3 regions of the Aurantimonas sp. NFXS3 genome follow, and region 1 is predicted to be linked to each of the others. Evidence: predicted binding sites of a transcription regulator. Region 1 holds the regulator's gene; each other region holds the start of a gene.
What was found. Region 1 encodes LexA, which represses DNA repair genes until DNA is damaged. Its sites were predicted from a motif close to TGTTCNNNNTGTGTTCNG; they were not measured.
Positions count from the first base shown of each region.

Region 2: the regulator LexA is predicted to act here: its motif matches at 2,933-2,950, upstream of radA (DNA repair protein RadA).
Region 3: the regulator LexA is predicted to act here: its motif matches at 1,417-1,434, upstream of recA (recombinase RecA).

Region 1 is NZ_JAGDDZ010000005.1:137,259-141,650, forward strand. It holds gene glp (gephyrin-like molybdotransferase Glp) at 1-1,227, shown strand, start outside; gene lexA (transcriptional repressor LexA) at 1,271-1,990, shown strand; gene J3367_RS15060 (ComEC/Rec2 family competence protein) at 2,085-4,392, opposite strand, start outside.
Region 2 is NZ_JAGDDZ010000005.1:285,855-290,246, forward strand. It holds gene J3367_RS15720 (replicative DNA helicase) at 1-1,330, shown strand, start outside; gene alr (alanine racemase) at 1,369-2,496, shown strand; gene J3367_RS15730 (DUF1294 domain-containing protein) at 2,493-2,810, opposite strand; gene radA (DNA repair protein RadA) at 2,984-4,372, shown strand.
Region 3 is NZ_JAGDDZ010000001.1:858,600-862,991, reverse strand. It holds gene alaS (alanine--tRNA ligase) at 1-103, opposite strand, end outside; gene recA (recombinase RecA) at 281-1,354, opposite strand; gene J3367_RS03900 (PfkB family carbohydrate kinase) at 1,534-2,481, shown strand; gene J3367_RS03895 (pseudouridine-5'-phosphate glycosidase) at 2,478-3,392, shown strand; gene cckA (cell cycle histidine kinase CckA) at 3,414-4,392, opposite strand, start outside.

The sequences.
Region 1 (4,392 bases):
GTCGAGGAGGCCTATCGTCTCCTCGTCGAGGACGCCCGGCCCCTCGCCCGAACCGAGACGCTGCCGCTGCGCGACGCCTCGGGCCGCATTCTGGGCGCGGACCTCGCCTCGCTGCGCACCCAGCCGGCCTTCGACGCCTCCGCCATGGACGGCTACGCGGTCCGCGCCGCCGACCTCGGCGACGAAGCGCCCTTCCCCTCCCTGCGGCTCGTCGGCGAATCGGCCGCCGGCCACGCCTATGACGGCACGCTGCAGCCGGGCGAGACCATCCGCATATCCACCGGCGCGCCGGTTCCCGCTGGCGCCGACGCCATCCTGATCCAGGAGAACGCCCACCGTCGGGACAGCACGGTCACCGCGACGGCGCCGGTCGTCGTCGGCCAGCACATCCGCCCGGCGGGAATCGATTTCGCCGCGGGCACGCCGCTTCTCACCGCCGGCACCGTGCTGACCCCGGGCGCCATCGCGCTGGCCGCCAGCGGTGGTCATCCGTCGATCCCGGTACGCGGCCGGCCCCGCGTGGCGATCCTGGCGACCGGCGACGAACTCGTCCTGCCCGGCGAACCCATCGGTCCGTCGCAGATCGTCGCCTCCAACACCTTCGGTGTCGCCGCACTGGTGCGCGAGGCCGGCGGCCTGCCGCTGAATTGCGGGATCGCGCCCGACCGCGAAGCGGCCATCGATGCCCAGCTGACACAGGCGATCGCGGACGGCGCCGACATCTTCGTCACCATCGGCGGCGCATCGGTCGGCGACCACGATCTCGTCGGCAAGGTCTTCGCCGCTCATGGCGTCTCCCTCGACTTCTGGAAGGTGGCCATGCGACCCGGCAAGCCGCTGATGGCCGGCAGGCTGGGCGACATGCGGGTCGTCGGCCTGCCCGGCAACCCCGCCTCCTCCATGGTCGCCGCGACCCTGTTCCTGGCACCGCTGGTTCGGCGCCTCGCAGGCCGTCCCGCGCGTCCGCTGTACCGCCGGGGTATTCTCGCCGCGCCGATGCCGGACAATGGCGACCGCACGGATTTCGTGCGCGCCCGGATCGAACCGGACGGCGCCGGCCCACCCCGCATCGTGCCGTTGTCGCGGCAGGATTCCTCGCTGCTGTCGATCTATGCCGCGGCCGATGCGCTGCTCGTCCGCCCTGTCCGCGCCGCACCGGCCGAAGCGGGCGATCCCTGCGATTACGTCCCCCTGACGGCGCTGGAGCCACTTGCGGAACACAACTAGAACAGATAGGTTTGTTCAGGTTTTGTTTTGAGGAGTCGCCCGGATGCTGACGCGCAAGCAGCACGATCTTCTGGTCTTCGTGAACGATCGGGTGCGCGAGACTGGTGTGCCCCCGTCCTTCGATGAAATGAAGGACGCGCTGGACCTGCGGTCCAAGTCCGGCATTCACCGCCTGATCACCGCGCTCGAGGAGCGGGGCTTCATCCGCCGCCTGCCCAACCGGGCCCGCGCGCTGGAAATCCTGAAACTGCCCGAGTCGATTCAGGGCAACCGCCCGGCCCCAGTCGGGCGCACCGGCTTCAAGCCGAGCGTCATCGAAGGCAGCCGCGACGCGGCCCGGCCCGCACCCGCGGCTCAGCCGGCGCCGGCCAAGGCGTCCGCCTCGACGGCCATTCCTGTCATGGGGCGCATTGCCGCCGGCGTGCCGATCTCGGCCATCCAGCACAACACCCATTCCATCGTCGTTCCGCCGGATATGCTGGGCAGCGGCGAGCATTACGCCCTCGAAGTGAAGGGCGATTCGATGATCGAGGCCGGCATTCTCGACGGCGACACGGTGGTCATCCGCCGGGGGGACACCGCGACTCCGGGCGAGATCGTGGTCGCCCTCGTCGACGACGAGGAAGCGACGCTCAAGCGATTCCGCCGTCGCGGCGACACCATCGCGCTGGAGGCGGCAAATCCGGCCTATGAAACCCGGATCTTTGGCTCGGACAGGGTCAAGGTCCAGGGCAAGCTGATCGGCCTGATCCGCCGCTACTGACCGCTCCGGACGCGACGCGGTCGGCGCAGAACGGGTGATAGGGCCTCGCGACTTGCGCCCGAAGCGTTGAGGCCCGAAACCGGCTCGTCCTCGCTCAGGGCGCAGTCGTCGCGGTTCGGCCTGCGCTGGCCGAGCCGCCATTGCTGACGGTCGCCGACGCGGGTTGCGTGACAGGCACCTGCGGGTCCGGTGCAGCAGGCTTGCGCCAATATTCCGGCCAGGGCGCCAGCCGATGGACGTTCCAGCGTTCGGGTGGATCGCTGATTGCCTGCACGATGCGGGGCCGGCCTGTCGCCGCCTCCCGGCCGATCGCCAGCGAGCCGGTCCGCCGCAGCGTGCGCAGCGTCACCAGAGCCGCGCCGGACCGGCATTCGGCAAGCCGGATCGCCCGTGAGACGATGGCAACATCCGCCTCGTCGCAGGCATTGCCCGTGCGGGCATAATCCTCCGTCCAGACCACCCGCAGGCCGCCGCGCGTGGTGAAGCGGCAGTATTTGGCCGCGCACTCGGCGGGAATCGTCGCACGGATCCGCTCGGTGTCCGTGCCCCGCGGCGCCCGCGCCTCGAAGGCCCGCTCCCATTGTTCCGCGATGAAACCGCTGGGCCTTGCACGAAGGAAAGCAAGCTGGCCCTCCGCCGCGAGAGTCGCGACCTCCTTGCCGTCCTCGAAGATCAGCAGTTCCGGTGGGACCGTCCTGTCGGGCGCTGCGACGAATCCGGCGAGTGCCAGCGGCAGGCCAAGCCAGCGCAACCGGCTTGCCAGACAGGACGCGGTGAGGATCGCCGCCGTCAGCAGCAGAAGTCCCGATGCGGTCATGCGTCCGATCGCCTGGTCCGGCAGCCAGGCATAGACGTTGCGGGCGATCTCGAAGACGAGCCAGAGGCCGGCACCCATCGCCTGGAACGGCCAGGCGTCGAGCCCGAACGGAATCAGCAGCGTTCCCACCAGCGCCAGCGGCATGATCCACAGCGTGAACAGCGGCATGGTCAGGAGATTGGCGACGAAGCCGAAGGCCGCCATCCGGTGGAAGTGATAGGCGGCATAAGGCGCGGTCGCCGATCCCGCGAGAAGCGACGTGACCATGATCGCAGAGAGCGCGACGAGGATCTTGCCGGCGACGCCCCTATCCGTCTCGCGGCCGCGTTCGCGCCCTGCCCGCCATTGCGACAGGGCCGCATAGCCGCCGATCAGCGCCACGGTCGCCGCAAAGCTCATCTGGAAGCTGGCGGTCATCACCGCATGCGGAGCGACGAGGATGACGACGATGGCAGCGATCGCGACGTTGCGAAGCGTCAGGGCGGGGCGGTCGATCAGCACCGCGCCGAGCATGATCGCCAGCATGACGAAGGAGCGCTGGGTCGCGACATTGGCGCCCGAGATCGCCAGATAGATCGCCGCGACCACGAGCGCGACGATGGCGGCGATCTTCTTGGCCGGCAGGCGCAGCGAGATGGCCGGCACGAGCGACAGCGACGACCGCACGGCCAGCATGGCGAAGCCGGCGACGATCGCCATGTGCAGGCCCGAGATCGACAGGACATGGGCGAGCCCCGTGCCGCGCAGCCATTCGCGGGCATCGTCGGGGATACCGGCGCGCTCGCCGGTGATGAGGGCCGCGGCGATGGCGCCCTCGCGGCCTCCGATCACCGTGCTGATCCGCTCGGTCAGGGCGAGGCGCGTCTGCGTCTGCACATGCCGCAGTTCGGCCAGAAGGCCGCCTCCATCGCTGGTCGCCGTGGACGGCATCGGCTCGGCCTCCGGCGCGCCGAGCGAATAGCCATAGGCTCCGATCCCGGCGAAGAACGGCGCCATGGCAAAGTCGTAGCTGCCGGGAAAGGCCGGACCGGACGGCGGCCCGAGCCGAACGAGACCGCGATAGAGGCCGCCGGGCGCGATCGGTTCATGTCGGCTGCCGACGACGATGCGCACACGCTCCGGCGGTCGCGACAGGACCGGCCGCTCGGTTTCCGCGACGGCGATCACATAGCGATAGCGTCCGTCCTCTGTCCGCTCCCGTGAGACGACGGGTCCGGCGATGCGCACCGTGGCCTGGCCGGACAGGATCGTAGTTTTGGTGCGCTGGATCTCGCCGATCGCAAGGGCGGTACCGACGAGGGTGAAGCCAGCCAGGATCAGCATCGGGTGCAGAAAGGGGCGCCCCACCCGGCGCAGCGCGAGGCCGAGGCTGGCGATGGCGGCAAGGACGGTCAGCCAGATACTCGGGGCCCAGCCGGCGCCGTGGACGAGCGCCACGCCGATCATCAGGCCAAGCGGGACCAGCAGGAAACCGGTGCGAGCGCGGGTCTCGGCGGCAAGCTGGTCGGCGAGCCAGTCCCGGCCAAGTCGGCGCCAGCGGGCGCGCGGCGGCAGCACGATCGTCGCCCGCCAGCGCCGGAACGCC
Region 2 (4,392 bases), 150 kb from region 1:
CGAGCCCCTGCACCGGGAGATCTTCGCCAAGACGTCCGAGATGATCCGGATGGGCAAGATCGCCAATCCGGTGACGATCAAGACGTTCCTCGCCGCCGGCGACAAGGTCGGCGACCTGACCGTGGCGCAGTATCTCGCCCGTCTGGCCGCCGAGGCGACCACGATCATCAACGCCTCCGACTATGGCCGGGCGATCTACGACCTCGCCATCCGGCGCTCGCTGATCCGCATCGGCGAGGATGTCGTCAACATCGCCTTCGACGCGCCGCTGGACATGGAGCCCAAGGCGCAGATCGAGGACGCCGAGCGCCGGCTGTTCGAACTGGCCGAGACCGGCCGCTACGATGGCGGTTTCCAGTCCTTCACCGAAGCCGTGACGCTTGCCGTCGAGATGGCGACCGCCGCCAAGGACCGCGACGGCGGCCTGTCGGGCGTCTCCTCCGGGATCAGCGCCCTCGACCGCAGCATGGGCGGCCTGCAGGCGTCGGATCTGATCATCCTCGCCGGCCGGCCGGCCATGGGCAAGACCTCGCTCGCCACCAACATCGCCTTCAACATCGCCGCCGCCTACGAGCCGGCGGAGCAGGCGGACGGCTCCTTCAAGGCCAAGAACGGCGGCGTCGTCGGCTTCTTCAGCCTGGAAATGTCGGCCGAGCAGCTCGCCACCCGCATCATCTCCGAGCAGACCGAGATCTCCTCCTCGAAGATCCGGCGCGGCAACATCAACGATCAGGAACTGGTCAAGCTCGTCGGCTGCTCCGAGACGATGCAGCGGATCCCGCTCTATATCGACCAGACCGGTGGTATCTCGATCGCCCAGCTCTCGGCGCGGGCCCGGCGCCTCAAGCGCCAGCGCGGCCTCGACGTCATGGTCATCGACTATGTCCAGCTGATGCAGGGCTCGAGCCGCACCCAGGGCAACCGCGTGCAGGAGATCACCGAGATCACCACCGGCCTCAAGGCGCTGGCAAAGGAGCTGGCCGTCCCAATCATCGCCCTGTCGCAGCTCTCGCGTCAGGTGGAAAATCGCGACGACAAGCGCCCGCAGCTCGCCGACCTGCGTGAATCGGGCTCGATCGAGCAGGACGCCGACGTGGTGATGTTCGTGTATCGCGAGGAATATTACCTCGCCAACCGCGAGCCCAAGCCGGGCACGGACGACCATCTGAAATGGGAGCAGGCGCTGAACGAGACCCGTGGCAAGGCCGAGGTGATCATCGCCAAGCAGCGTCACGGCCCGACCGCAACGGTGCCCCTCGCCTTCCAGGCCGAATACACCCGCTTCACCGATCTCGCCGACGACAGCTATCTGCCGGAACGGTTCGAATAGCCGGTGCGGTCGTGACTGCTCCGCACCGTTTCGGGCGCATGCCCGTGGTCGAGATCGACCGCGCAGCGCTCGCCGCCAACTGGACCCTGCTAGCCGCACGCAATCCCGGCGCGCGCACCGGCGCCGCGGTCAAGGCCGACGGCTACGGCCTCGGCGCTGCCGAGACCGCCCGCACGCTCCACGCCGCCGGCTGCCGCGACTTCTTCGTCGCCTGGGCCGAGGAAGGCCGGATCGTGCGGGCAGCGCTTGATGGATTGGCGCGCCCGAATGACGGTACCGCGCCTTCGCGCATCTTCGTCCTGCAGGGGCTCGAACCCGCCAGCGTCCCCCTGCATCTCGAGACCGGTCTGATCCCGGTCCTCTCGACGCCCGGCGACATCGCGGTCTGGCGTGACGGTCTGAAGGCCGCCCGACGGCGCGCGCCGGCGGCGATCCAGCTCGAAACCGGCATGAACCGGCTGGGGCTCGACCGCGCCGACGCCGAAGCCGCAGCTAGCCTCGCCGCATCCGGCGCACTCGATCTGGCTCTGGTGATGAGCCACCTGGCCTCGGCCGACGAGCCGACGGACCAGAGCGCCCGGCAGCATGCCCGGTTCCTGGAACTGGCCGGGCTGTTTCCTGGCGTGCCACGTTCGCTCGCCAATTCCGCCGCGGTGTTTCTCGGCAGCGAATTCGGCTTCGACCTCACCCGTCCCGGCATCACCCTTTACGGCGGCGAGGCGGGGCCGGCTTCGCGCGGCGTCCTGCGGCCGGTCGCGCGCCTCACCGCCGCCATCCTGCAGGTCCGCACCGCCACTGCCGGCGAGGCCGCCGGCTATGGCGCCGCCGCACCGCTCACACGTGAGACGCGGATTGCGACGGTCGGCCTCGGCTATGCCGATGGTTATCACCGCGCCGCCTCGGGCGCCGGGGTGGCCGTGCGCGACGTGCGTCCCGGACCGCAGGCCTTCGTCGCCGGGCAGCGCGTGCCCGTGCTGGGACGCGTCTCGATGGATCTGACCCTTCTCGATGTCACCGATGTCCCGGATGACGCGCTCGCGCCCGGCGACCGGGCCGAGTTCTTCGGCCCGAACCTGTCGATCGACGCGGTGGCCAGTGCGGCCGGGACGATCGCCTATGAATTGCTGACCGGCCTCGGTCCGAGGGTCGAGCGCCGCTGGTTCTAGCCGACCTGCCCCACGATCCACTGCTGCACCGTATCGGCCCCCAGCACGAGAACCGCCATGCCGAACCCCACGATCAGGAGCACCTGCATGGCCGCGATCGCCCAGAGCTGCGTGCGGAACGGTTCCTTGCGGGTCTTGTGGCGGATGATCTGCTGCGCCGCGATGGCCCCGAGGCTGCCGCCCATCAGCGCGTAGCGCAGCAGCGTGCTTTCCGGCGTGCGCCGCACTCCGGCCCGCGCCTTCGTCTTGTCGAACACGAACGCCCAGTAGGCGGCGATATTCACCGCCACGAGATAGAAACCGATGATCAGCATCGTCGCCTCGCGCTCAGGTTGCGGCCACGATCATCGCATCGCGAGATTGCCGAACCCTTGCCGGCCTAACGATAGCGCGCAGCTCCTGAAATCGCCTCTCGATGCTGGGCCGACCGCAGGCTTGTTTTTGTTTTGTTCTTGACTGACGGGCGCGTGGAAACCAAGAAGGCGCCATGGCCAAAGCGAAACCTTCCTTCATCTGCCAGAGCTGCGGCGCGGTCTATACGCGCTGGCAGGGCAAGTGCGAATCCTGCGGCGAATGGAACACCGTCGTCGAGGAGAACGCCTCCGGCGGCATCGGCGGCGGACCCCAGCGCGGTCGCCGCAAGGGCACGCCCTCGGCGCTGCTGCCGCTGTCCGGCGAACTCGAAGAGGCGCCGCGCATTGTCTCCGGCATCGACGAGCTCGACCGGGCGACCGGCGGCGGCATCGTGCGCGGCTCGGCTCTCCTGATCGGCGGCGATCCCGGCATCGGCAAGTCGACGCTCCTGATGCAGACCGCAGCCGCCCTGTCGCGGCGCGGGCACAGCGTCGTCTATGTCTCGGGCGAGGAAGCGGTGGCGCAGGTGCGGCTGCGCGCCCAGCGGCTCAACGCGGCCGATACCGACGTTCAGCTCATGGCCGAGACCAATGTCGAGGACATTCTCGCGACCCTCGCCGAGGCGCGCCGTCCCGACCTCGTCATCATTGATTCGATCCAGACCCTATGGAGCGACCTCGCCGAATCCGCGCCGGGCACGGTGACCCAGGTGCGGGTCGGCGTGCAGGCGATGATCCGCTTCGCCAAGGCCAGCGGCGCCGCCGTCATCCTCGTCGGCCATGTCACCAAGGAAGGCCAGATCGCGGGCCCGCGGGTGGTCGAGCACATGGTCGATGCCGTCCTCTATTTCGAAGGTGAAGGCGGGCATCACTACCGCATCCTGCGCACTGTCAAGAACCGCTTCGGTCCCACCGACGAGATCGGCGTCTTCGAGATGGGCGATCTCGGCCTGCGCGAGGTGCAGAACCCGTCCGAGCTGTTCCTCGGCGAGCGCAACGAGAAGGCCGCCGGCGCCGCCGTCTTCGCCGGCATGGAAGGCACCCGGCCGGTCCTCGTCGAGATCCAGGCCCTCGTCGCCCCCTCGGCCCTCGGCACGCCGCGGCGTGCCGTCCTCGGCTGGGACCAGCCGCGGCTGGCCATGGTGCTGGCGGTGCTGGAAGCTCATTGCGGCGTGCGGCTCGGTCAGCACGACGTCTATCTCAACGTCGCCGGCGGTTTCCGCATTTCCGAGCCGGCGGCCGATCTGGCCGTGGCCGCGGCGCTGGTCTCCTCGCTCAGCGGCGCGCCCCTGCCCGCCGATTGCGTCTATTTCGGCGAGATCAGCCTGTCCGGCTCGGTGCGCCCGGTTGGCCAGGCGGCGCAGCGGCTGAAGGAGGCGGAAAAGCTGGGCTTCCGGCAGGCCGTCCTGCCGTCGGGCAGCCCCGACCTGCCGCGCACCCGCGACATGGTTGCCAATGAGATCGAGGCCCTGCCCGATCTCGTCGCGCGGGTCGCGGCGGGCGGCAATGGGAGCGAGGCTTGATTTTCCGGCAAGTCCCTAGT
Region 3 (4,392 bases), on a different contig from region 1:
TCGGGTCGTTGCGCGGCACGAGCGGCGACGAGGCCACCCGCTCGTGATCGTTCTTCGCGAAATAGTCGAGGAACGCGGACCGGATTTCGTTGACGCCACTCATGAATGCGACCTTCGGAATACCTGCGGGGAAGAGCCCGTCGCCGCGGCGCGCACGCCGTCAGCCTCGGGCAAAGGCGCGTTGTACAGAGGCCCGCTCCGCCTGTCCATCAGACCCCCCAACGCGAAACGGCCCACCCGGATGGGCAGGCCGTCGCTCATGTCGTGCTGCCGTCGCCGATCAGGCGTCGGAATCGTCGCCCGGGCCGGTATCGTCCAGAAGCTGCTCGGCGAGAAGCCCGGCATTCTGGCGGATCAGTGTCTCGATCTCGTCGGCGACGGCCGGATTGTCGCGTAGGAACGACTTGGCGTTCTCGCGTCCCTGCCCCAGCCGCTGGCTGTTGTAGGAGAACCATGCGCCCGACTTCTCGACGATGCCGGACTTCACGCCCAGATCGACCAGTTCGCCGGTCTTGGAGACGCCCTCGCCATACATGATGTCGAACTCGACCTGCTTGAACGGCGGCGCCAGCTTGTTCTTGACCACCTTGACCTTGGTCTGGTTGCCGGTGACCTCGTCGCGGTCCTTGATCGCGCCGATGCGGCGGATGTCGAGACGGACCGAGGCGTAGAACTTCAGCGCGTTGCCGCCCGTCGTTGTCTCGGGCGAACCGAACATGACGCCGATCTTCATGCGGATCTGGTTGATGAAGATGACCATGCACTTGGAGCGCGAGATCGAACCGGTGAGCTTGCGCAGCGCCTGGCTCATCAGCCGGGCCTGCATGCCGGGCAGCGAATCGCCCATCTCGCCCTCGATCTCGGCGCGCGGCGTCAGCGCGGCGACCGAATCGACCACCAGCACGTCGATCGCGCCCGAGCGCACCAGCGTGTCGGTGATCTCCAGCGCCTGCTCGCCGGTGTCCGGCTGCGAGATCAGGAGGTTCTCCAGATCGACGCCCAGCTTGCGGGCATAGACCGGGTCGAGCGCGTGCTCGGCATCCACGAAGGCGCAGACGCCGCCCTTCTTCTGGGCTTCGGCAATGGTGTGCAGTGCCAGCGTCGTCTTGCCCGAGCTTTCCGGGCCGTAGACCTCGACGACACGTCCCTTGGGCAGACCGCCAATGCCGAGCGCGATGTCGAGACCCAGCGAACCGGTGGAAACAGTCTCGATCTCGACGATCTTTTCGTTCTCGCCGAGCCGCATGATAGAGCCCTTGCCGAAGGCTCTCTCGATCTGCGACAGGGCGGCGTCGAGCGCCTTGTTCTTGTCCAACGAATTATCCTCGACAAGCCTGAGTGAATTCTGTGCCATGAGAGACGAGACCTTATTCCACGCGTTGGACGGGGGTGCAATGACGAGCCGCACCATCACCATGTACTCTTTTTGTTCCCGTTCCGCAAGCCTGCGATCCCCGTTTGTTCCGTTTTCGCGCGCTGCCGCGAATCGCTTCCCGGCGATAAATTTCTGAAGTTTTGATGAAGAGCCCGCCCATGACCGCCCCCCTGATCTATGTCGCCGGTGCGGCCCATATCGACCGGCGCGCGATCTCGGACGCGCCCTTCATCCCGCACGCCTCCAATCCCGGACGGCTGGTGGATTGTCCCGGCGGCGCGGCGTTCAACGCGGTTCAGGCCATGGTCCAGGCCGGTGCGACGATCAGCCTGCACAGCGCCCGCGGCGGCGATCCGGACGGGCGCCGCGTCACCGACGCGATCCGCGCCCTCGGCGTCACCGACCTGTCGGTCACCTGGCTCGACCGCATGACCCCCACCTACACCGCCGTTCTCGACGACAAGGGCGAACTCGTCGCCGGCGTCGCCGACATGGCGCTCTACGACCTCCTGGTGCCGCGGTTGTTCACCAAGAGCGCCGTGCGCGCGGCGATCGGCAAGGCCGACGGCGTCCTCGTCGACGCCAATCTGCCGTCCGGCGCGATCGCGACGATCACCCGGGAGGCGGCGGGCAAGCCGGTCGGCGCGATCGGCGTCTCGCCGGCCAAGATCGGCCGCCTGCAGGATTCGCTCGCCAATATCTCGGCGCTGTTCCTCTCCTATGCCGAGGCCGCCAGCCTGGTCGAGGCGACCACCGGCACCAGCCCGCAGCTGATCGCCGAGTTGCTGGGCGAGCTCGGCGTCCACCGCGCCGTGGTGACCGATGGCCCGCGCGAGGTGATGATCATCGACGGCGAGACCGTTTTGCTGCAGCAGCCGCCCACGGTCGTTCCGAAAGATATCACCGGCGCCGGCGACAATCTGGCCGGCACCGCCTTTGCGGCTTTGTGCGCCGGCACGCCCTGGCTCGACGCCGTGCGCGCCGGCATCGTCGCCGCCTCGTTGCGGATTTCGTCCGATCCGTTATCCCCGGACGCATTGTCGCGGAGGATCGCCGAGGGCGTCGCCGCGCTGCATGACCCCCGCGCACCGGAGCCTGCGTCTTGACCACCGCCCTGCCCTATACGGCCTCTGCCAATGTCGCCGCCGCGCTTGCTTCGAACGCGCCGATCGTCGCGCTGGAATCGACCATCATTACCCATGGCATGCCCTATCCGCGCAATCTCGCCATGGCCGAGCGGGTCGAGGCGATCGTCCGCGAGGAAGGGGCCGTCCCGGCGACCATCGCCGTCCTCGACGGACGCCTGCGGATCGGGCTCGAGCCCGCCGAGCTCACGGCACTGGCGACTGCGAGGGACGTTCTGAAGGTGTCGCGCGCCGACCTCGCCTATGCCCTGGCCACCGGCCGCACGGGCGCGACCACGGTGGCCGCGACGATGATCGCCAGTGCGCTCGCCGGCATCGGCGTCTTCGCCACGGGCGGCATCGGCGGCGTCCATCGCGGCGCCGAGACCAGCTTCGACATCTCCGCCGATCTCGAAGAGCTGGCGCGCACGCCGGTCATCGTCGTCTGCGCCGGCGCCAAGGCGATTCTCGATCTGCAAAAGACGCTGGAAGTGCTGGAAACCAAAGGCGTTCCGGTGGTCGGCTACGGCACCGACGATCTGCCGGCCTTCTGGTCGCGCAGCTCCGGCCTGCCGGTGCCGCTGCGCCTCGACAGCGCCGCCGAAATCGCCGGCTTCCAGGCTGCCCGCGACAGTCTCGGCATCGATGGTGGCATGCTGGTGACCAACCCGCTCGACGCAGCCGCGGCGATCGATCGCGACGAGGTCGACGGCTGGATCGCCCAGGCGCTCGCCGATGCCGAGGCGGAAGGGATCACCGGCAAGGCCGTCACGCCTTTCCTCCTCGCCCGCATCTTCACCCTCAGCGGCGGTCGCTCGCTGGAGGCCAATATCGCGCTGGTCGAGGCGAATGCCCGGCTTGCGGCCCGCATCGCGGTCGCCCGGCAGGGCTGAGCCGCCGGGACGGCCGGAAGCCTATTCGTCGAGCATGTTCTTGACCGCCACGGCCAGCTCGCGCAGCGAGAAGGGCTTGGCGAGGAAGCCGAACTTCTCGCCCTCGGGCAGGTTCTTGGCGAAGGCGTCCTCGGCATAGCCGGAGACGAAGATGAACTTCAGCTCCGGCCGCGTCTTGCGCATTTCGCGCAAGAGCGTCGGGCCGTCCATCTCGGGCATGACCACGTCGGAGACGACGAGCTCGATCTGGCCGTCGAGTTCTTCCATCACCTCCAGCGCCTCGATGCCGGACGCCGCCTCGTGGACGTCGTAGCCGCGCATCTTCAGCGCGCGCACATTGCCGGCCCGCACATGGTCCTCGTCCTCGACGAGCAGGATCGAGGCGGTGCCCGACAGGTCGACCTTGGCGTTCACCGGCGCGGCCACCGCATCGCTCTTGGCCGCCGTCACCTGCGCCGGGATATGGCGCGGCAGGAAGATGCGGAAGGTCGTGCCCTCGCCGGGCTTGGTGTCGACGAAGATGAAGCCACCCGACTGCTTGACGATGCCGTAGACCATGGAGAGGCCGAGGCCGGTGCCCTTGCCGATGTCCTTGGTGGTGAAGAAGGGCTCGAAGATGCGCTCGGCGACCTCGACCGGCATGCCCGTGCCGGTATCGGAGATCTCGGCGAGCACATAATCGCCCTCGGTCATTTCCGCGTAGCCGAAGGCCGCGGCCTCCGCCGCCTCGACGTTGCGGGTCGAGATGGTGATGGTGCCGCCGTCCGGCATCGCGTCGCGGGCGTTCTGCACCAGGTTGGTGATCACCTGCTCGAACTGGCCGATATCGGCCATGACCGGCCACAGGTCGCGCGCATGATGGCGCTCCAGCTTGGCATGGTCGCCGCTGACCCGCTTCAGGAGGAGATGCATGTCGGCGACCACGTCGGTCAGGTTCAGCATCTTCGGCCGCATGGTCTGGCGGCGCGAATAGGCCAGCAGCTGGCGCACCAGCGAGGCG